4 linked regions of the Methylobacillus flagellatus KT genome follow. The protein of the gene in region 2 binds, or shares a complex with, the protein of the main gene of each other region. Links are inferred from orthologs where the notes say so. Each region holds a gene or a part of one and is shown on either strand. Other genes may lie near its edges. The genes, in order: accC, accD, accB and MFLA_RS06385.

Evidence for each region.
Region 1: the proteins of accD (region 2) and accC are in contact, whole or in part, in a solved structure (PDB 8UXZ), measured with the Escherichia coli proteins. The link is inferred for Methylobacillus flagellatus KT from one-to-one orthologs.
Region 3: the proteins of accD (region 2) and accB are in contact, whole or in part, in a solved structure (PDB 8UXZ), measured with the Escherichia coli proteins. The link is inferred for Methylobacillus flagellatus KT from one-to-one orthologs.
Region 4: the proteins of accD (region 2) and MFLA_RS06385 are in contact, whole or in part, in a solved structure (PDB 8UXZ), measured with the Escherichia coli proteins. The link is inferred for Methylobacillus flagellatus KT from one-to-one orthologs.

What each region holds. Positions count from the first base shown.
Region 1 is NC_007947.1:20,475-26,635, reverse strand. The notes cover bases 1-2,876. They hold accC (acetyl-CoA carboxylase biotin carboxylase subunit), read left to right. Parts: upstream 1-701; coding sequence 702-2,051; downstream 2,052-2,876. Other genes in these bases: prmA (50S ribosomal protein L11 methyltransferase), read left to right, coding at 2,051-2,876; accB (acetyl-CoA carboxylase biotin carboxyl carrier protein), read left to right, coding at 235-690; aroQ (type II 3-dehydroquinate dehydratase), read left to right, coding at 1-202. Also shown: more of prmA, read left to right, coding at 2,877-2,938; MFLA_RS00105 (zinc-ribbon and DUF3426 domain-containing protein), read left to right, coding at 2,948-3,946; pyrroloquinoline quinone precursor peptide PqqA, read left to right, coding at 4,169-4,240; MFLA_RS00100 (hydrogen peroxide-inducible genes activator), read right to left, coding at 4,361-5,269; MFLA_RS00095 (HPP family protein), read left to right, coding at 5,412-6,161. UniProt on the Escherichia coli protein: This protein is a component of the acetyl coenzyme A carboxylase complex; first, biotin carboxylase catalyzes the carboxylation of the carrier protein and then the transcarboxylase transfers the carboxyl group to form malonyl-CoA.
Region 2 is NC_007947.1:1,813,593-1,819,723, forward strand. The notes cover bases 1-2,846. They hold accD (acetyl-CoA carboxylase, carboxyltransferase subunit beta), read right to left. Parts: upstream 1,936-2,846; coding sequence 1,066-1,935; downstream 1-1,065. Other genes in these bases: folC (bifunctional tetrahydrofolate synthase/dihydrofolate synthase), read right to left, coding at 1-1,050; trpA (tryptophan synthase subunit alpha), read right to left, coding at 2,037-2,843. In the rest of the region: trpB (tryptophan synthase subunit beta), read right to left, coding at 2,857-4,059; tRNA pseudouridine(38-40) synthase TruA, read right to left, coding at 4,747-5,532; MFLA_RS08710 (FimV/HubP family polar landmark protein), read right to left, coding at 5,656-6,131.
Region 3 is NC_007947.1:24,674-27,562, forward strand. It holds accB (acetyl-CoA carboxylase biotin carboxyl carrier protein), read right to left. Parts: upstream 1,729-2,889; coding sequence 1,273-1,728; downstream 1-1,272. Other genes in the region: accC (acetyl-CoA carboxylase biotin carboxylase subunit), read right to left, coding at 1-1,261; aroQ (type II 3-dehydroquinate dehydratase), read right to left, coding at 1,761-2,219; MFLA_RS00130 (TlpA family protein disulfide reductase), read right to left, coding at 2,349-2,889. UniProt on the Escherichia coli protein: This protein is a component of the acetyl coenzyme A carboxylase complex; first, biotin carboxylase catalyzes the carboxylation of the carrier protein and then the transcarboxylase transfers the carboxyl group to form malonyl-CoA.
Region 4 is NC_007947.1:1,315,785-1,322,049, reverse strand. The notes cover bases 1,378-4,357. They hold MFLA_RS06385 (acetyl-CoA carboxylase carboxyltransferase subunit alpha), read right to left. Parts: upstream 3,373-4,357; coding sequence 2,383-3,372; downstream 1,378-2,382. Other genes in these bases: dnaE (DNA polymerase III subunit alpha), read right to left, coding at 3,379-4,357; tilS (tRNA lysidine(34) synthetase TilS), read right to left, coding at 1,378-2,414. In the rest of the region: MFLA_RS06400 (ABC transporter ATP-binding protein), read right to left, coding at 1-352; MFLA_RS06395 (arylesterase), read left to right, coding at 355-981; more of tilS, read right to left, coding at 978-1,377; more of dnaE, read right to left, coding at 4,358-6,265. UniProt on the Escherichia coli protein: Component of the acetyl coenzyme A carboxylase (ACC) complex. First, biotin carboxylase catalyzes the carboxylation of biotin on its carrier protein (BCCP) and then the CO(2) group is transferred by the carboxyltransferase to acetyl-CoA to form malonyl-CoA.

The sequences.
Region 1 (6,161 bases), 1.8 Mb from region 2 along the record:
TACTTCCGTGGCTTTGCGCGATGCATTGTCCGCGGTAAAAATCCCATTCATTGAAGTCCATCTTTCCAATATCTACGCACGCGAATCCTTCAGGCATCATTCGTATTTCTCCGACCTGGCAGTCGGCGTGATCAGCGGCCTGGGCGCACGTGGATATTTAATGGCGCTGGACTACGCCATCCACCACATTAGCCGTGCCTGACCGGCACCCTTTACACTTCTTAGAGGTTAACCATGGATTTACGCAAACTGAAAAAACTGATCGACCTGGTCGAAGAGTCCGGCATATCCGAGCTGGAACTCACCGAAGGCGAGGAGAAAGTGCGCATTTCGCGCCACCTGCCCAACAACCAGGCGCCAGTCCAATTTGCCCAGCCTTACATTGCCGCGCCTGCCGCTCCCCAGGCAGCCCCTGCCGCACCAGCTGCCGAGGCCGCCACTGCTCCTGCTATCGAAGGCCATGTGGTGAAATCGCCCATGGTAGGCACTTTCTATCGTGCGCCATCTCCAGATGCCAAGGCGTTTGTTGATGTCGGCAGTACCGTCAACGCCGGCGACACCCTCTGCATCATCGAGGCGATGAAGCTCCTCAATGAAATCGAGGCAGACAAGGCCGGCGTGATCAAGGCAATTCTGGTCGAGAACGGCCAGCCCGTTGAATATGGTGAACCGCTGTTCATCATCGGTTAGGAAATATCCTCATGTTCGATAAAGTCCTTATTGCCAACCGTGGCGAGATTGCGCTGCGCATTCAGCGTGCCTGCCGAGAGCTTGGCATCAAAACGGTCGCCGTCCACTCAGAGGCTGACCGCGAAGCCAAGTACGTCAAGCTTGCCGACGAATCCGTATGCATCGGCCCAGCGCCTTCCAGCCAAAGCTATCTCAACATTCCTGCCGTCATCAGTGCAGCTGAGGTCACGGATGCGGAAGCCATCCATCCTGGCTATGGTTTTCTCTCCGAAAATGCCGATTTTGCAGAACGCGTAGAGCAGAGCGGCTTCACATTCATCGGTCCGCGCGCCGAGACCATCCGCCTCATGGGCGATAAAGTCAGTGCCAAGGACACCATGAAAGCCGCAGGAGTGCCCTGCGTTCCCGGCTCCGAAGGGGCCTTGGGCGACGATAACGATGAAATCCTGCGTATCGCCAAGGATATTGGTTATCCCGTCATCATCAAGGCAGCCGGTGGTGGTGGTGGCCGCGGCATGCGTGTGGTGCATACAGAAGCCGCACTGCTCAACGCCGTCAGCATGACCAAGGCGGAAGCCCAGGCCGCATTCGGCAACCCCATGGTCTACATGGAGAAGTTCCTTGAACAGCCGCGCCATATCGAGATCCAGATACTGGCAGACCAGCATGGCAACGCCATATACCTGGGTGAACGCGACTGCTCAATGCAACGCCGCCACCAAAAGGTGCTGGAGGAGGCGCCTGCTTTCGGCATCTCGCCGCAATTGCGCGAGAAGATCGGCACCGCCTGTGCCGAGGCCTGCAAACGCATCAACTACCGCGGCGCCGGCACTTTCGAATTCCTTTACGAAAACGGCGAGTTTTATTTCATCGAAATGAACACGCGCGTGCAGGTAGAGCATCCCGTCACGGAAATGGTCACCGGCATTGATATCGTCCAGCAACAAATTCTGATTGCAGCCAATAAAAAGCTCGGCATCAAGCAGAAGGATGTCAAGATCACCGGCCACTCGATCGAGTGTCGTATCAATGCGGAAGACCCTTTCAACTTCGTGCCGTCTCCCGGCCGCATCACGACCTTTCATATGCCCGGCGGCCCCGGCATCCGCGTCGACACCCATGCGTATCAAGGCTATATGGTGCCACCCAACTACGACTCCATGATCGGCAAACTGATCGCCTATGGCGACACGCGTGAACAGGCCATTGCACGCATGCAGATCGCCTTATCGGAAATGGTGATCGAAGGCATCAAAACCAATGTGGCCCTGCACAAGGAACTGCTTGCCGATACAGCATTCCATCAAGGCGGCACCAGCATCCACTATCTGGAACAAAAACTGGGTATAGCAAGTAAGTAATGGCCTGGATTTCACTCAGAATAGACGCCCGGGATGACAACGCCGAGCTCCTCAGCGACACCCTGATGGAGCTCGGCGCACTCTCTGCAAGCATAGAGGATGCCAATGCCGAAACACCGGACGAACAGCCAATTTTCGGCGAACCGGGCGACCCACCTCCTGGCATCTGGCAGCAGAATGTCGTCACTGCACTACTGGATGAGAGCGCAGACCTGGACTCCCTGCTGGAGGAACTGAGTGCTGCCACAGGCATTACCGATTTCCGTTACAGCACGGAAACGATTGCCGAACAGGACTGGGTGCGCGCGACCCAGTCGCAATTCGAGCCCATCCGTATCCGGGATGATTTATGGATCGTGCCTTCCTGGCATGATGCACCTAACCCGGATGGCCTCAACATTGTGCTGGATCCCGGCCTGGCGTTTGGCACTGGCAGCCACCCGACCACCCACTTATGCCTCAGCTGGCTTGCCGACACAGTGAAGCCGGACACGAGTGTGCTGGATTACGGCTGCGGTTCCGGCATTCTCGCCATCGCAGCACGAAAACTGGGGGCCGGCAAGGTCGTCGGCGTAGACATTGATGCTCAGGCCATTCAATCCAGCGTCTACAACGCGGACCAGAACCAGGTGGATGCCAGCTTCTATCTGGCCAGCGACCTGCCTGGCGGACAGTTTGACATCGTCGTGGCCAACATCCTTTCCAGTGCCCTTTCCGTCCTTGCGCCGGCATTGGCGCGGGCCGCACGATCCGGCGGCAGGATTGCACTTTCTGGCATCCTTCGCGAACAAGCCGATCAGGTCAGTGCCATTTACCAGGAATGGTTCGAGATGGATGCGCCGGTGTTCATGGATAGCTGGGTGCTGCTCACAGGAAGCAGAAGGTGAACACCTGATATGCGGCTAGTGACCTCCTGCCCAGCGTGCGACACCCGGTTCCACGTCAAGCCGGAACAACTGGCGGCCCATGGCGGCGACCTGCGTTGCGGTCAATGCCAGCATCTCTTCAATGCCGGCTCGCGGATTTACGAGATTCTGGAGCCACAAACCCTGGCACCCTTGCCGCCCAGCGACGCAAGCGAGGAACCCTTTTCCGATCACATACCACCTGAGGCGGAAGAGGCAAGCCCTGCCCTGCCTCCGGCGACGCACTTCATCTCCGGCGACACAGATAGCGAAACAGCGGATTCACCAGCGCCAGAAGAGATCACGCCGATCGAGGAACCAACAACTATTCCTGAAGTAGAGCCGACAGGTACTATTGAAATCGACCACGGGGAATCGATAGATACTGAAACAGAGCCAAGCACCGCATCCAGCGAACATCACGCAGAAGAGCAGATTGCGGAAGCTCCTGACACTGATGGGCAGCCCGTCGCCGCCAGCTTTCTCACCCCGGAAAAACCGGCGCGTCAACGACGTGTCTCCCTCTGGCTGACGGTGCCAATCAGCCTGCTGCTCCTGCTGATGCTATTTGGGCAATCCATCTATTTCTTCCGTACCCAGCTGGCAGGATACTGGCCGTCGAGCCGGCCGGCTCTGGAATCTGCCTGCCAGTGGCTAGGATGCACGGTATCATTGCCACGCAATGCAGAAATGCTGGCGCTCGACGACTCCGATTTGCAAGAGGATTTCGAGCATCCCGACGTCATCCAGCTTTCGACCAAGCTAATCAACAACGCCAACTACGCCCAGGCGTACCCCATGCTAGAACTGACGCTGACGGACGACGAGGACCAGCCCAAGCTACGCCGCATATTCAGCCCAGAGGAATACCTGCCCTCTGGCCTGGATATCCAGGCAGGCCTGCCCGCCCACGGCGAAATCCAGATCAACCTGGCATTCTCCACCAGCGGCGAAACTGTTTCAGGCTACCGCGTATTTGTCACTTACTGATGCCGCGGTTGTTCAAGGGCGCCTCTATATTGTGGCTGTATAACATGCATACTTGGTTTTTCGAGCCCATTCTCCCTCCGACTTTGCACATACTAATGAAAATCATGAGGCGCAGATCATGATGCTGCGCATGGCATGAGCAAGCTCGGGCTATATGATGGGAACCATGGATTGCGCGGTACTGATTGTGCAGCCTCTACCCACCTTAAAAGGAGATTGATCATGTGGACCAAGCCAGAAGTCACCGAAATGCGTTTTGGTTTTGAAGTAACAATGTACGTCTGCAACCGCTAAGCTGTTGCTCATCTCCGTACGTAAGGGGCCGCCAGGCCCCTTTTGCTTTTTCCATTTCCGCACCGGCTGTTACTGCTCTTGACCACGCAGCCATGTCTGCCGTGCCTCGAATGCTCAATGTCAGAATGCTGTGATGGCTTGCAAGCAAGGTGACTGCAGGGCTCTGATTGCCTGCAACAGGCAGTCGATGGCTTTTTCCCGGGTATACCCTTTGCGCCAGGCCAAGGCTATGCGGCGCGTAGGGACCGGATCCGCAAATGGAATCGTCCTGATCAGCGGGTTCTGGTAGCGTCCTGCAGCCGCACTGCATGGCAAGACAGTGATCCCCAAGTTGGAAGCCACCATATTGCGGATGGTTTCAAGGGAGTTTCCTTGGAGCACCTCACCGTGACGCGAGAGTTCCGGACAGGCCAGCACTACCTGGTTGCTGAAACAATGGCCGCTGTTTAACAACAAGACTTTCTCATCAGCCAATTCTTCCGCACGAATCTCCTTGCGCTCCGCCCAAGGATGAATATCTGGTACGGCCACGACAAAACTTTCATCGTACAAGGGTTCGCAGCGTACGCCCGGAACATCGAAAGGCAAGGCAATGATCGCAGCATCAATCACCCGATTGCGCAATTGCGTCTCCAGGTTGGCAGTCAGGTTTTCTTCCACTTCCAGGGGCATTTCCGGTGCGAGGCGCCGCAGGGCGGGAATAATCTCGGGCAACAAGTAAGGCCCTGTGGAGTAAATCACCCCTAGCTTAAACGGTCCAGCAAGCTGGTTATTGCCCATGCGCGCAATTTCCTTGATGCGGTCAGACTCTTCCAAGGTGCGGATTGCCTGAGCAATGATCTGTTCTCCAATCGGTGTCGTCGCTACATCCCTGTGGCTGCGTTCGAAAATGGTGACACCCAGCTCCTCTTCCAGTTTTTTCACTGCCAAGCTCAGGGCCGGCTGGCTCACAAAGCATTTCTCTGCAGCACGCCTGAAATTGCGTTCTTTCGCCACTGCCACAATAAACTTCAATTCACTTAATGTCATATTGTCATGATAGTTACTATTAATCGACCTAAAACAGTTAATAAGCGGGTGATATATCTTATCAAAAAAAACCATCATCCCCATTCCGGATCATTCCTGCGATTTGATGATAGATTCTCTTGTTTTACATAAGGTCCTGCTTGTGTCTGCCACACTCAACTGGCTCAAAGGCTTCAAACCGCAACAAAACCCGGTCAACCATCAGGAGAAATTTCGCGCCTGCCTGGGCGCCCTGCTCGGCATGTTGGCAAGCGGTTTCCTGAGCGCCTGGCTACTGGGCGCAGAAAGCCTGCCGTTCCTGATGGCTCCGCTGGGGGCGTCGGCGGTATTGCTCTATGCCGTCCCAGCAAGCCCACTGGCTCAACCCTGGTCTCTCATCGGCGGCAACCTGCTTTCAGCGTTGGTAGGCGTCGCCAGCCTGCATTGGATAGCCAGCATTCCCATAGCAGCAGCAGTCGCTGTATCAGTTGCCATCGGTGTCATGTTCGTATTGCGCTGCCTGCATCCACCTGGGGGAGCCGTGGCGCTGACTGCCGTATTGTCGGGATCTCTGGCGTTGGAACATACTGCTTACTTCATGCTGCTCGTCGCGATTAATTCAGGCGTATTGTTGGTGGTTGCCCTGGTCTACAACAATGCTAGCCGCCGGCGCTACCCCCATCAGTCCAGGCCCGAAACGACACACCAGACCAAAGATATGCGTCCGGCCCACCGCGTAGGCTTCACCACCGCAGACGTAGATACCGTGCTCAGGGAATATAACCAGGTACTGGATATTGCACGGGTCGATCTGGAAAACCTTATGCTGCGCACTGAGATGCAGGCCTACAAGCGGCGTTTTGGAGAAATCACCTGTGGCGACATCATGTCGCGGGATGTGGTCAGCGTGGAA
Region 2 (6,131 bases):
ATGAGGCGCCGTTGCCTGCACCACGCCCTTAATATCCTTGTCGGCCAGCATGGAAAACACCGCCAATGTGCGTCCCACAACCGGATGCTGTACCAGGTTGGATGCCAGCGCCCAGGCAGCATGCGGATTATGGGCCACATCCAGGATCACCTGTGGTTGATGGCGGCACAGTTGGAAACGACCATTGAGCGCAACACGCTGCAATCCTTGCTGAATGTGCTCCAGCGTCACTGGCAGTATCCCCAGCAGAGCATCAACGGCATTGATGACACAAGCTGCGTTATTGAGCTGAAATTCGCCCGCCAAGGCTGGCAAGGGCAACAGGTACTCATGCGTTGAAGAGCGGTAGCGCCAATCAGTCCCTTGCGGCTGAAAGCTGAACTCCCTACCGATCAAGCGCAGGTCCGCGCCGATGTCGGTTGCGTAGGCCTGGAGCGACAACGGCGGCTGGTCATCGCCACATATTGCCGGAATGCCGCGGCGGAACACTCCGGCCTTTTCCCGCCCGATGCATTCACGGTCATTCCCGAGAAAATCCATATGATCCAGATCCACGCTGGTCACAATGCTGCATACTGGAGAAAATACATTGACGGCATCCAGGCGCCCACCCAGGCCGACCTCTAGAATCGCCATATCGACGTTGGCCTCCACCATGCTCCAGACAGCAGCGAGAGTGCCAAATTCGAAATAGGTCAAGGTAGTTTCATGACGTGCCTGCTCTATTGCCTCAAACGCCTTGACCAGCACCTCATCTTCAACCTCGATTCCGCCGATGCGCACACGCTCGTTATAACGCACGAAATGCGGAGACGTATAGCAGCCGACCCTGTAGCCTGCTGCCTGATAAATGCTTTCCAACATGGCACAGGTGGATCCTTTGCCGTTGGTGCCGGCGACGATCAAGATCGGGAATTGCGGATCCAGGCACAGGCGCTGACGGACCAGCTCAACACGTTCCAGGCTCATTTCGATCGAGGCTGGATGCAACACCTCGATGTAGGCAAGCCACCCTGCTAGGTCACGCGCGCCAGGAAGATAGGAGGTCACAGATGATAGCGTGATTTATGCTGCGCCTGCCGGAACGCGCATGAAGCTCGTCATCAAGGTTGCCAGTTTGTCGCGCATTTCACGTCGATCCACAATCATGTCGATTGCCCCATGCTCCAGCAGGAACTCGGAGCGCTGAAACCCTTCCGGCAGAGTCTCGCGGACAGTCTGTTCAATGACGCGCGGACCGGCGAAGCCAATCAAGGCCTGCGGCTCAGCAATGATGACGTCGCCAAGCATGGCAAAACTGGCTGATACCCCCCCCATGGTCGGGTCGGTCAATACCGATATATAGGGCAAGCCAGCCTTGCTCAGCCTGGTCAGCGCGGCACTGGTCTTGGCCATTTGCATCAAGGAAAACATCCCTTCCTGCATCCGCGCGCCACCACTGGCTGATACACAAATGAATGGGGTATTGTTGTCTATCGCCGCCTGCACTCCCCGCACGAAACGCTCTCCGACGACAGAGCCCATGGACCCGCCCATGAACTTGAATTCGAATGCCGCAGCGACCACGCCCACCGCCTTGATACTGCCTTGCATGACGATCAGTGCATCGGTTTCCCCCACCTCCGCCTGGGTGGTTTTCAGGCGGTCAATGTAACGTTTGCTGTCCTTGAACTTAAGGGGATCCACTGGCTGCACTTCCATGCCGATTTCCGAACGACCTTCCGCATCCAGAAGGAAATTCAGCCTGGTGCGCGCAGAAATGCGGTTGTGATAAGAGCACTTGGGACACACCTCAGAATTGCTTTCCAAGTCAGTCCGGTATAACACGGATTCACAGGAGGGGCATTTGCTCCACAATCCCTCCGGCACGGTCTTGCGGCTATTGCCTGCAGGCCGATTGATCTTGGGAGGCAGAAGTTTTTGCAACCAGCTCATGGGTTTATATCCTTTAATTCAGAAATGGCACAGGTAGCCACGGCGGCCCACTCTGCACGCTTTTGTATTTGCTCGTCAGATATCCAGTTTATGCGCATGTTTTAAGTCTTGGCATCGTCAATTGCCGTACGCATGCTCTGCGTCAATGCCGCTACATTACTCAGCAATGCGTCTTCGCTGGAGTTTTCAATTTCCTGAATCATGCGACTTCCGATCACCACGGCATCCGCTATCTCAGCCACTGCCTTTGCCGTGGCCGCATCCCTCACGCCAAAACCGACGCCTACAGGTAGATCTGTGCGGCTGCGTATCGCCTTCACCCTGGTACCGACCTCGGCAATATCAATATTCTGAGAGCCGGTGACACCTTTGAGTGAAACATAATAGACAAAACCTGCTGCCTGATGCACGATCATATCGACACGGCTACTGTCCGACGTAGGCGACAGCAGGAATATGGGATCCAGCTGCTGCGATTTCAGCAGCTGCACAAAATCCTGGCATTCCTCTGGTGGGTAATCGACTGTCAGCACACCATCCACACCTGCTGCACAGGCACGCTCGGCAAACTTTGCTTGCCCCATCGCTTCTATAGGGTTGGCATATCCCATCAGCACAACAGGAGTCCTGTCATCGACACGGCGGAATTCACGCACCATCTCCAGCACGTTGATCAAGCCAACCTTGTGGGCCAGGGCACGCTCGGTGGCGCACTGAATTACCGGGCCGTCCGCCATGGGATCGGAAAATGGCACACCCAGCTCGATAATGTCTGAGCCGGCTTGCACCAGTGCATGCATCAACGCTACGGTATGCTTGGGATGGGGATCACCTGCCGTGATATACGGGATCAGGGCTTTCTTGCCTTGCGACTTGAGCGTCGCAAATGTTGCTTGGATACGAGACATGTGAAAAACCAGCTTACAGGGTGATGCCAGCCAGGCTGGCGACGGTATTGATATCCTTGTCGCCGCGTCCGGACAAGTTGACCAGCAACGCTTGGTCAGGCGACATGGTCTCGGCGAGCTTCATCGCATACGCCAATGCATGGCTGGACTCCAGCGCCGGAATGATGCCTTCGGTACGACACAGGGTATGGAATGCTTCCATGGCCTCGTCATCCGTGACCGCCACGTATTCGGCACGCTTGATATCCTTGAGCCATGCATGCTCAGGGCCAACGCCAGGATAGTCCAGCCCGGCAGAAATGGAATGTGTTTCAATGATCTGCCCGTTCTCGTCCTGCATTAAGTAAGTGCGGTTGCCGTGCAGAACGCCGGCAGGACTGTTGGCTGTCAAAGGCGCGGCATGCCTGCCGGTGTCGATGCCATGCCCTGCTGCTTCGACACCGATCAGGCGCACGCCTTCTACGTCGATATAAGGGTAGAAAATACCCATGGCATTGGAGCCACCGCCGACACAGGCGATCACTGCATCGGGCTGACGGCCGATCAACTCCTGCATCTGCTGCTTGGCTTCTGTGCCAATCACTGCCTGGAAATCGCGCACCATCATCGGGTAAGGGTGCGGCCCAGCCACCGTACCGATGATGTAGAAAGTATTCGATATATTGGTGACCCAGTCCCGCATTGCTTCATTGAGCGCGTCCTTGAGCGTCTTGGAACCGCTCTCCACCGGCACCACTGTGGCGCCCAGCAACTTCATGCGGAATACATTCGGTGCCTGACGCTTGACATCCTCGGCGCCCATATACACCACGCACTCCAGACCAAGACGGGCAGCAATCGTGGCAGTCGCCACGCCATGCTGGCCCGCGCCGGTCTCGGCGATCACGCGCGGCTTGCCCATGCGCTTGGCAAGCAATGCCTGACCAATCGTATTGTTCACCTTGTGCGCGCCTGTATGATTCAAATCTTCACGCTTGAGATAAATCCTAGCACCACCTGCTTTCTGCGTGAGGCGCTCGGCATAATATACCGGGCTGGGACGCCCGACAAAATGCTTTAAGTCATAAGCAAACTCGGCAAGGAAGTCAGGGTCGTGGCGATAGCGTTCATACATGACACGCAACTCTTCCAACGCCTCGACCAACGTCTCGGCTACAAAAATACCGCCATAAGGACCAAAATGGCCACGCTTATCCGGCATATCATAAAGCTGCATTCTGTACTCCTCGCATGAATGCGGCAATTTTGCCCGCATCCTTGATTCCTTTGGTTTGTTCGACTCCGCCACTGACGTCTACCGCGTAAGGCCTTACCTGACGGATGGCCTCTGCCACGTTGTCAGGATTCAGTCCGCCCGCAAGCACAACGGGCAAGGGCAATTGAGGCGGGACCAGGTCCCAGTCAAACACCTGCCCGGTACCGCCTGCCATGCCCGGTAAATAGGCGTCCAGCAATAGCGCACGGGCATCATGGTATTGAGTAGCGTATTGTAGCAAATTTGTATCCTTGCGGACGCGAATAGCCTTCATATAGGACATGCCGTAAAGCCGACAAGCTTCCGGGGATTCATCGCCATGAAACTGCAAAACATCGAGCCTGATCTCGGCAAGCACCGCCTCCACTTCACTTGGTGCCGCATCGACAAACAAGCCGACAATACTGATGAAAGGCGGCAGTGCCGCTGCGATTTCCCTTGCACGCTGTAATTCGATATTCCTGGGGCTAGATCGATAGAATACCTCCGATGGCGTCACAACCGTTCTTCGCAGCAGCCAGTGCATCCTCGACGCGGGTGATTCCGCAAATTTTGACTCGCGTTCTCAAGCTAGAATAAACCACCTGCCATTGAAAGGCGCTAGGGTACCTGAAAGCCGGTTCCCTGTCACAAAAATCCTGGCTGCTCTCAGGCAATGCCAATCTGCAACTTGCGTTCAGTGCCAGGCAACCCCCAGCAGCCGTCATAACCGACACCAGTCAGGTAAAGGCCGTCGGGAGAAAAGGTAGGCGGGGAACAGCGGCGGTCTCGCTTTTCCAACAGCTCGGCGATAAACACTGGCGGATATTTTCCCTTGCCGATATACACCAGTGCGCCCACCATATTACGCACTTGATGGTGCAGGAAGGCAGAGGCGCAAAAGTCAAATATCATGCTGCTGCCAAACGCGCTGACCGAGGCATGATGCATGGTTTTGACTGGCGACTTTGCCTGGCATTCCGCAGCGCGAAATGCACTGAAGTCATGTTGCCCCAGCAAATAAGCCATGGCTTCCTGCATGGCCTGCAGGTCAAGCGGCTGATGAAACCAGCCGGCCTTGCCCGCCATGACTGCAGGAGCTACTGGCTGATTGATAAGCCAGTATTGATAACTGCGCTGATAGGCATCAAACCGCGCATGGAAACGTGGATCCACTTCTTTTGCCCACAAGACGCGCACCCCTCTCGGCAGCTTTGTGTTCACACCACGCACCCAGGCCGTTTGCGATCGCACAGCCTCTGTGTCGAAGTGCACGACCTGAGACAAAGCGTGCACCCCGGTATCCGTACGTCCTGCAGCCGAAACACGCACTTGGTGGCCGGCCAGCTGCGAAAGTGCTGACTCCAGAGCATCTTGCACTGCAAGCCGGTTGGGCTGGCTTTGCCAGCCGCAAAATCCGGCACCGTCATATTCGATACCTAATGCGAGCCTCATTCGCCCTTACCTTGCTTCAAGATATCTATCCATACGCCATTTTACCCTTGCCGGTAATGATCGTTGTGATCAGCAATCAACAAAAAAGCCGGGCAATGCCCGGCTTCTACAAGCTTGACCGTATCAGGAGAGGCTATCCAGAATGGATTTGGCCCTCTGCTGCTGCCGTGGGCCCCCTTCCTTCAGGATTTCCTCGAGCAATTCACGCGCGCCTTCGTTATCCCCCATGTCCATGTAGGCCGTCACCAGGTCCAGCTTGGTGTCCACATCAGCTGGCTCTTCCGATCCTTCGCCAGACACCAGTTTTTCCGCTTCCGCCGTGTCACCTGCCACATCTAGGCTGATTCCCGAAAGATCGATATCGGCAGCAGGGACGGGCTCGCTTTCATCAAGCTCAATATCAAAATCAGGGAAGGTGATCTCTGCATCCTGGTCCGTAGTCGCGTCTACACGATTGTCGCCAAGATCATCAGTCTCCAGATCTATGTCGGCAAAATCGAGGGGCTGTGCTGCATCAGGTTGTGTTTTTTCGATCGCTGATGCGGAAGCAGTTTCGGGAGCCTCCAGCGCATCATCAACGGGCTGCAAAGACTCCAGAC
Region 3 (2,889 bases), 1.8 Mb from region 2 along the record:
GCAGGGCCACATTGGTTTTGATGCCTTCGATCACCATTTCCGATAAGGCGATCTGCATGCGTGCAATGGCCTGTTCACGCGTGTCGCCATAGGCGATCAGTTTGCCGATCATGGAGTCGTAGTTGGGTGGCACCATATAGCCTTGATACGCATGGGTGTCGACGCGGATGCCGGGGCCGCCGGGCATATGAAAGGTCGTGATGCGGCCGGGAGACGGCACGAAGTTGAAAGGGTCTTCCGCATTGATACGACACTCGATCGAGTGGCCGGTGATCTTGACATCCTTCTGCTTGATGCCGAGCTTTTTATTGGCTGCAATCAGAATTTGTTGCTGGACGATATCAATGCCGGTGACCATTTCCGTGACGGGATGCTCTACCTGCACGCGCGTGTTCATTTCGATGAAATAAAACTCGCCGTTTTCGTAAAGGAATTCGAAAGTGCCGGCGCCGCGGTAGTTGATGCGTTTGCAGGCCTCGGCACAGGCGGTGCCGATCTTCTCGCGCAATTGCGGCGAGATGCCGAAAGCAGGCGCCTCCTCCAGCACCTTTTGGTGGCGGCGTTGCATTGAGCAGTCGCGTTCACCCAGGTATATGGCGTTGCCATGCTGGTCTGCCAGTATCTGGATCTCGATATGGCGCGGCTGTTCAAGGAACTTCTCCATGTAGACCATGGGGTTGCCGAATGCGGCCTGGGCTTCCGCCTTGGTCATGCTGACGGCGTTGAGCAGTGCGGCTTCTGTATGCACCACACGCATGCCGCGGCCACCACCACCACCGGCTGCCTTGATGATGACGGGATAACCAATATCCTTGGCGATACGCAGGATTTCATCGTTATCGTCGCCCAAGGCCCCTTCGGAGCCGGGAACGCAGGGCACTCCTGCGGCTTTCATGGTGTCCTTGGCACTGACTTTATCGCCCATGAGGCGGATGGTCTCGGCGCGCGGACCGATGAATGTGAAGCCGCTCTGCTCTACGCGTTCTGCAAAATCGGCATTTTCGGAGAGAAAACCATAGCCAGGATGGATGGCTTCCGCATCCGTGACCTCAGCTGCACTGATGACGGCAGGAATGTTGAGATAGCTTTGGCTGGAAGGCGCTGGGCCGATGCATACGGATTCGTCGGCAAGCTTGACGTACTTGGCTTCGCGGTCAGCCTCTGAGTGGACGGCGACCGTTTTGATGCCAAGCTCTCGGCAGGCACGCTGAATGCGCAGCGCAATCTCGCCACGGTTGGCAATAAGGACTTTATCGAACATGAGGATATTTCCTAACCGATGATGAACAGCGGTTCACCATATTCAACGGGCTGGCCGTTCTCGACCAGAATTGCCTTGATCACGCCGGCCTTGTCTGCCTCGATTTCATTGAGGAGCTTCATCGCCTCGATGATGCAGAGGGTGTCGCCGGCGTTGACGGTACTGCCGACATCAACAAACGCCTTGGCATCTGGAGATGGCGCACGATAGAAAGTGCCTACCATGGGCGATTTCACCACATGGCCTTCGATAGCAGGAGCAGTGGCGGCCTCGGCAGCTGGTGCGGCAGGGGCTGCCTGGGGAGCGGCAGGCGCGGCAATGTAAGGCTGGGCAAATTGGACTGGCGCCTGGTTGTTGGGCAGGTGGCGCGAAATGCGCACTTTCTCCTCGCCTTCGGTGAGTTCCAGCTCGGATATGCCGGACTCTTCGACCAGGTCGATCAGTTTTTTCAGTTTGCGTAAATCCATGGTTAACCTCTAAGAAGTGTAAAGGGTGCCGGTCAGGCACGGCTAATGTGGTGGATGGCGTAGTCCAGCGCCATTAAATATCCACGTGCGCCCAGGCCGCTGATCACGCCGACTGCCAGGTCGGAGAAATACGAATGATGCCTGAAGGATTCGCGTGCGTAGATATTGGAAAGATGGACTTCAATGAATGGGATTTTTACCGCGGACAATGCATCGCGCAAAGCCACGGAAGTATGGGTGAAAGCTGCCGGATTGATGATGATGAAATCCACTGGGGCATGCGCCAGTGCATGGATTTTTTCCATCAATGCCGCTTCATGGTTGCTCTGGAAGGTTTCAATGGCGATCCCCGCGCTGTCAGCATGATGCTTGAGCTGGTGGTTAATGCTTTCCAGTGTGTCCGAACCGTAATGGGTGGGTTCACGCAATCCCAGCAGATTGAGGTTGGGTCCGTGTAATACCAGTACGGTGTTGGAGGAGGGTTGGGCCATGAATGGGGGCGGTTTTGGCCGCCATGCAACTTTGATGGCTGCAAGTTTGCCGTAATTTGGGGTATTTTGTCTAGAGAATTGACGAAATTTAGCGAAATTGCTCGATATTGTTCAGCTTGGGAATTTGGCTCATGAATCAAGTGCGGGCTGCAATGTTTCTAGCAAAAGCACCTTGGTGACACGACCAAAATAACTCTTGAGGATTTTACCATCGGGACCGATGATCACGGTATGTGGAACCACACTATTCAGGTTACCGAGCGAAGCACTGAGAGTCATACCTTCATCCTCTGCGGACAATAAAGGATAGGGTACGGGCGTGTCTTGGGCAAAAACCTGCATTTTCTCCACGCTATCCAGGGAGATGCCAAGTACGACCAGCTTGCCCGCGTACTCACGTGCCAGCTCCGCGAGCTCTGGCATTTCCTCGCGACAGGGTGCGCACCAGGTCGCCCAGAAATTCACGATCAGTAGCTGTCCCTGCCACTGTGATAACGGCTGCTCCATGCCCTGGAGATCCGATGCATGAGCGGCAAAGAATGGCGTGGTGGAGGCAAATGTCTCGACGGGATGTGCCAAGCGAGGTTTGCTGGCATATTGCTGGATAAGCAGGATGGAGGCTGCCAGCGCCAATGCCAACATGAAAAATCCGCGCTTGCTCAAGCCCTTC
Region 4 (6,265 bases), 500 kb from region 2 along the record:
GTCCAGCCAGCTGCAAGGGCAGCATGACGTTTTCCAGCGCCGTGAGGGAGGGCAACAATTGGAATGACTGGAAGACGAATCCCATGCGCTTGCCGCGGATGGCAGCCCTGCCGTCTTCATCGAGGTGACTGATTTCCGTACCATTGACCAGCACTTTTCCACCGCTGGGGCTGTCCAAGCCTGCAAGCAGGCTGAGCAATGTTGATTTGCCTGATCCGGAGCTGCCGATGATGGCGACTTTCTCCCCTGCTGCTACCTGGAGTGAGAGTGACCGCAAGATATCAAGCCTGCCGTCCCCATTTTCTATATATTTATCGAGATTAACCGCTTCAACAGCCAAAGGTGTTTGCATCAATGATGTTCCGTTTCATATTGTTATTCAGTCTTGCCTGCGCCATGCTGGCCAGCACTGCCCATGCCGCCACCATCCTGGTCTATGGCGACAGCCTTTCAGCCGCCTATGGCATCCCACGCGAGCAAGGTTGGGTAGCCTTGCTTGAAAAGCGCATTGCACACCAATATCCCGGCTACAAGGTCGTCAATGCCAGTATCAGCGGAGAAACTACCAGTGGCGGAGTCAGCCGTATTGCGGCTGCGCTCACCCAGCACAAACCCGATATCGTCATTCTCGAGCTGGGCGCAAACGACGGCCTGCGAGGCCTACCAGTCGACCAGATGCGCAACAACCTTGCCAGCATGATCAAATCCAGCCACGAAGCCAAGGCGCAAGTGCTGTTGGCAGGAATGATGATCCCGCCAAACTATGGCCCTAAATACACGCGAGAGTTCATTGCCAGCTATACGGAACTGGCAAAAGAATTCAACCTGCGTCTTGTCCCTTTCCTGCTGGAGGGCGTTGCCGGCAAGCCAGAGTTCACCCAGCAGGACGGCCTGCATCCCAAGGCCAATGCACAGGAAAAGATCCTGGAAAACGTCTGGAAGCAACTGGAGCCACTGCTCAAGCGCGACAAATCAACCTAATGCCTGAATGGTTCATCGCGGCTTGGCCGCAGCGGCTGCCAGTCGAGCATTAAGCCCTGCTCTCCAGGCTGTGCCCGCCAGCCGGCGGCCACCCCGACGCCGGGCACCAGCACGAGCTCATCCTCGATATAAATTAATGGCAGGCGCTCCCGCAGCCAGGGGGCAATGTCCGCCTCCTGAAAAAGTTGCTTGAGCGTACGGCTGGGGCGCCGGGCATCAAGCCTGAAACGTTCGCCACCGCTACGATAACGTATATCTAGCCTGCATCCCTGCCATCGTGATATGGCCAGCCCGTCTCCCATCACATGCCGGGCCATCAGCTGTCCGTTGGCCGGCAGCAACAGCCTATCGCCACCCTGCCAGCACAAGCCTGCAGGCTCTGGTACAGGCGGCTCAGCGCTCAGGCTGGCCCAGCCACGATATCGCCGCAGATAGGTGGACTCACATACCCGAATCTTGATGGCAGCCTGCCCTCCGGCGTGCAACAACTGCTGTAACATCTCCTGCAGGCGCGGCAATCCTGGCATCGGCAAGCCATGCGCATCCAGCCACCAGCGCAACAGGTTGCGCGCACGCTGGCTCGACAACATGCCCAGCCTGTCGACATTGACCTTGCCATCCACCACCATACCATCAGCATCCAGCGCTGCAAGCTCATCCAGCAGGCATGCCGCTTCAGCCAGATGTGCCGCCGAGCGTGCCAATGTACTTCGTACAGCAGGATACCGCTGCGCCAACACAGGAAACACCATATGCCGCAAGAAATTCCTGTCATAACGCGTATCCAGGTTGCTTTCGTCATCCACCCACTGCAGGCCGGCATGCTTCGCATATGCCTGAATCTCATCACGGGAAACATCGATCAAGGGGCGCAGCAGCCTGCGGGATGGATCGTGTATCGCCATGGCTGCCAGCCCTTTGGCGCCCGCCCCGCGCAGCAATTGCAGCAGCAGGGTCTCCGCCTGGTCGTCCTGGTGATGCGCCAGCAACACATAATCAGCGTCGTGGGACAGCAAGGCCGTGTAGCGCGCCAGTCTGGCACCCGCTTCTATACCCAGGCCTGACGACGTATCGACGCATATGCGCTGACAGTGGAATGCAATGCCCAAGCCCTGGCACTCTGCCGCACAGAAAGCCGCCCAGCGATCAGCATTTGGGCTCAGGCCGTGATGCACGTGCATGGCTTCGAGCAGGACACCATGCTGCTGACTACATTGTGCAAGCAGTTGCAGCAGCACACGCGAATCCAGCCCTCCGCTGAATGCGATCAGCAAGCGCTGCCCGGGCCGGGTATGTGTCGACAGGAATTTGTCTATGCGGTGCGCCAGCGCAGATGGCTGGCTGGACTGAACAGCGGAAGCACGGGCGTGCTGAGGATCTTCTGCACGCCCGGATGAAGGGTTACTTGACAGGGACTTCCTTGAACTTGCCATAGCTCATGAGGCGCTCATGGCGGGCCTCTAGCAAGTTATCGATGGACTTGACCTGCAAATGTGCCAGCTCGTCGGCCAATGCACGGCGCAGGTTCTGCATCATGTCCTCGGGGGCACGGTGTGCACCACCCATGGGCTCCGGCACGATACGGTCCACCAGACCCAGCGCCTTGAGGCGCGTAGCGGTAATGCCGAGCGTTTCGGCGGCTTCCGATGCCTTGTCAGCACTCTTCCAGAGGATGGACGCGCAGCCCTCGGGCGAGATGACGGAGTAAGTGGAATATTGCAGCATCATCAGGTGGTCGACCACACCCAGCGCCAATGCGCCGCCTGAGCCGCCTTCACCAATGATCACGCCGATGATTGGTACAGTCAGTTCCGCCATCACATACAGGTTACGCGCAATCGCCTCGGACTGGCCACGCTCTTCGGCTCCGATGCCTGGATAAGCACCCGGCGTATCAATCAAGGTGATGATCGGCAACCTGAACTTCTCGGCGAGCCGATATAAACGCAGCGCCTTGCGATAGCCTTCAGGACGCGGCATGCCGAAGTTCCGATACTGGCGCTCCTTCACGTCGCGGCCCTTCTGGTGGCCGATCACCATGACCGGCTGCCCCTCAAAGCGGGCGACGCCGCCGACGATGGCCGGGTCGTCTGCAAAGGCGCGGTCGCCATGCAGTTCCTCAAAATCAGTAAATATCCCGCGAATATAATCCAGGGTATAGGGCCGCTGGGGATGGCGCGCCACTTGGGAAATCTGCCATGCAGTGAGCTTGGCATAGATATCCTTGGTCAGTGTCTTGTTCTTTTGTTGCAGGCGCTCTATCTCTTCTGAGATATCCAGTGCGGAATCGTCCTGCACGTAGCGCAGCTCTTCGATCTTGGCTTCCAGTTCGGCAATGGGTTGCTCGAATTCCAGGAAACTGGTTTTCACGTTGTTGGTTTTGGCGTTCATAGGGCGTCAATTATAAAGTATTTTCACGTTTTCATCGCTGAGCCAACTCTTTAGCCCATGCAATAATTCATCTTGCAGCGCTACACGCCAATCATCGCCAAGCATGAGCTCGGCCTGCGCCTCATCGTTGTGGTAGGCTATTTTCACGGCACAACCCCGCCCTGCTTCCGGAGAACCGGCACTGCGGTAAGGAGAGAGCAGCGCGCGCAGCTTGCCCGCATCGGATTGGCCGTTGCAGCTCAGCTTGAGCAGGTTGGCATAGGCATTGCGCGCGCCAGCAATATCGGTCAGGCGGCGTGCATTGACGCGCAGTCCGCCCGAGAAATCGTCATGGCTGACGCGCCCCTCCACCACGAGCAGCTGGTCTTCCTTGAGCAGCGTAGCATGCTCGTTGAGCAGCTCTCCACTCACCACGATATCAACGCGTCCTGCCATGTCGTCCAGGGTCACAATCGCCATCTTGCCCCGGCCTGTCATGCGTATGCGCACGCCCATCACCACCCCTGCGAGTAGTTGCGGCTGATCGCTGGGCTTGAGGTTTGCCAGATTGCTCCGCACGAAAGTCGCGACTTCTTTCTGGTAATCGGCATAAGGGTGGCCACTGAAATAAAAGCCCAGTGCCGCCTTTTCTTCCTGCAGGCGCTGTTTCTCCGTCCATGGTGGCGTCTCAGGCAGTACATGCACGGCACTGTCGATCACCGAGCCAAACAGGCTATCCTGCCCGCTGGCCGCACCACTCTGCTCTGCAGCACTGATTGCCAGGCTCACGCCAGCCAGCAACGCGGCGCGGTTGGGCTCCAGCTTGTCGAAGGCGCCAGCACGGATCAGGGATTCGATCACGCGGCGGTTCACCTTGCGTAAATCCAGGCGACTGCAGAAATCGAACAAATCCTTGAATGGCCCGCCCTCCTGGCGGGCTGCCAGGATCAACTCGATCGCCGCCCAGCCCGTGCCCTTGATCGCACCCAGCCCGTAAAGGATCTGCTTGGCATTGATCGGCTTAAAACGGTATTCACTGGCATTGATGTCCGGAGGCAGCACTTCCAGGCCATTGAAAATGCAGTCGTCATAAAACAGATGGATATTATCCGTGTTGTTCATGTCGGCTGACATGGTGGCGGCAAGGAAAGCCGCCGGGTAATGTGCCTTGAGATAGGCGGTCTGATAGGCCACCAAGGCGTAGGCAGCAGCGTGCGACTTGTTGAAGCCGTAGCTAGCGAACTTCTCCATCAAGTCGAATAGTTCCCCGGCCTGCTTTTCAGAGGTGCCGTTCTTGACGGCTCCCTCGATGAAAATGCTGCGCTGCTTGGCCATTTCCTCAGGTTTCTTCTTGCCCATGGCGCGGCGCAACAGATCCGCACCGCCCAGGCTGTAACCTGCCACCACCTGGGCAATCTGCATCACCTGCTCCTGATAGACCATGATGCCATAGGTCTCCTTGAGGATGGGCTCGGTCGCAGGATGCGGATATTCCACGCGCTGCAGGCCATGTTTGCGGCGGCAGAAATCCGGAATCAGGTCCATCGGTCCGGGGCGGTAAAGCGCCACCAGGGCAATAATATCCTCGAAGACGTCCGGCTTGGCCTGCTTCAGCATGTCTTTCATGCCGCGCGATTCCAGCTGGAACACAGCCGTTGTGTTAGCCGCCTTGAGCAATTGATAGCTGGCTTTGTCGTCGATGGGCAATGTCTCGAAGTCGAGCGGCTCCAGGCCATGTTCTGCGCGCTGCAGGTTGGCACTTTCAAGCGCCATGGCCAGGATGGTCAATGTCCGCAGGCCGAGAAAGTCGAACTTGACTAGACCGACTGCCTCGACATCGTCCTTGTCGTACTGACTCACCACGCTTTCCCCACTCGCTTGGCAATAGACCGGGGAAAAATCAGAAATCTTCCCCGGAGAGATCAGCACGCCGCCAGCATGCATGCCAATGTTGCGCGTCAAGCCCTCCAGCCTCAGCGCAAGCTCCAGCAGCTCTGCCACTTCCTCTTCCTGCTCCCGCCGCTCCTTGAGCTGCGGCTCCTTCTCCAGTGCCTCGCTCAGGCTGATGCCCAGCTCGTTCGGGATCAGTTTGGCCACACTGTCGACGAAGGTGAATGGCAGGTCAAGCACCCGACCCACATCGCGGATCACAGCCTTGGCAGCCATGGTCCCGAAAGTAGCAATCTGGGACACGGCATCCAGGCCATACTTGCGCTTGACGTAGTCGATGACGCGGTCGCGGCCCTCCTGACAGAAATCGATGTCGAAATCGGGCATGGAAACCCGTTCCGGGTTGAGGAAACGCTCGAACAGCAGTGCATAGCGCATCGGATCGAGATCGGTGATCCCCAGACTGTAGGCCACCAGCGAGCCGGCGCCGGAACCACGACCCGGGCCGACCGGCACGCCGTTATTCTTGGCCCAGTTGATGAAGTCTGCCACGATGAGGAAATAGCCCGGGAACCCCATCTGAATGATGATATTGGTCTCGAACTGCAGCCGCGCCTCGTATTCCGGGCGCTTCGCCTCGCGCTGACCTTCGTCGGGAAAGAGCACCTTAAGCCGCTCTTCCAGGCCAGCCTTGGCCTGGGCAACCAGGTATTCATCCAGGCTTTCGCCATTAGGCGTGGGGAATTGCGGGAGGTAATTCTTGCCCAGCGTCAGGGTGAGATTGCAACGCTTGGCGATCTCCACACTGTTGGCAAGCGCCTCGGGAATATCCGCGAACAGTTCCGCCATCTGCGCCTGTGACTTGAAGTACTGTTCCGGGGTGAACAGCTTGGGGCGGCGATTGTCGGCGAGCACATAGCCTTCGGCAATACAGACGCGCGCCTCATGCGCCTTGAAATCGTCCGGCGCCATGAACTGCACTGGATGGGTCGCCACGACCGGCAACTCCAGCTCACTGGCGAGG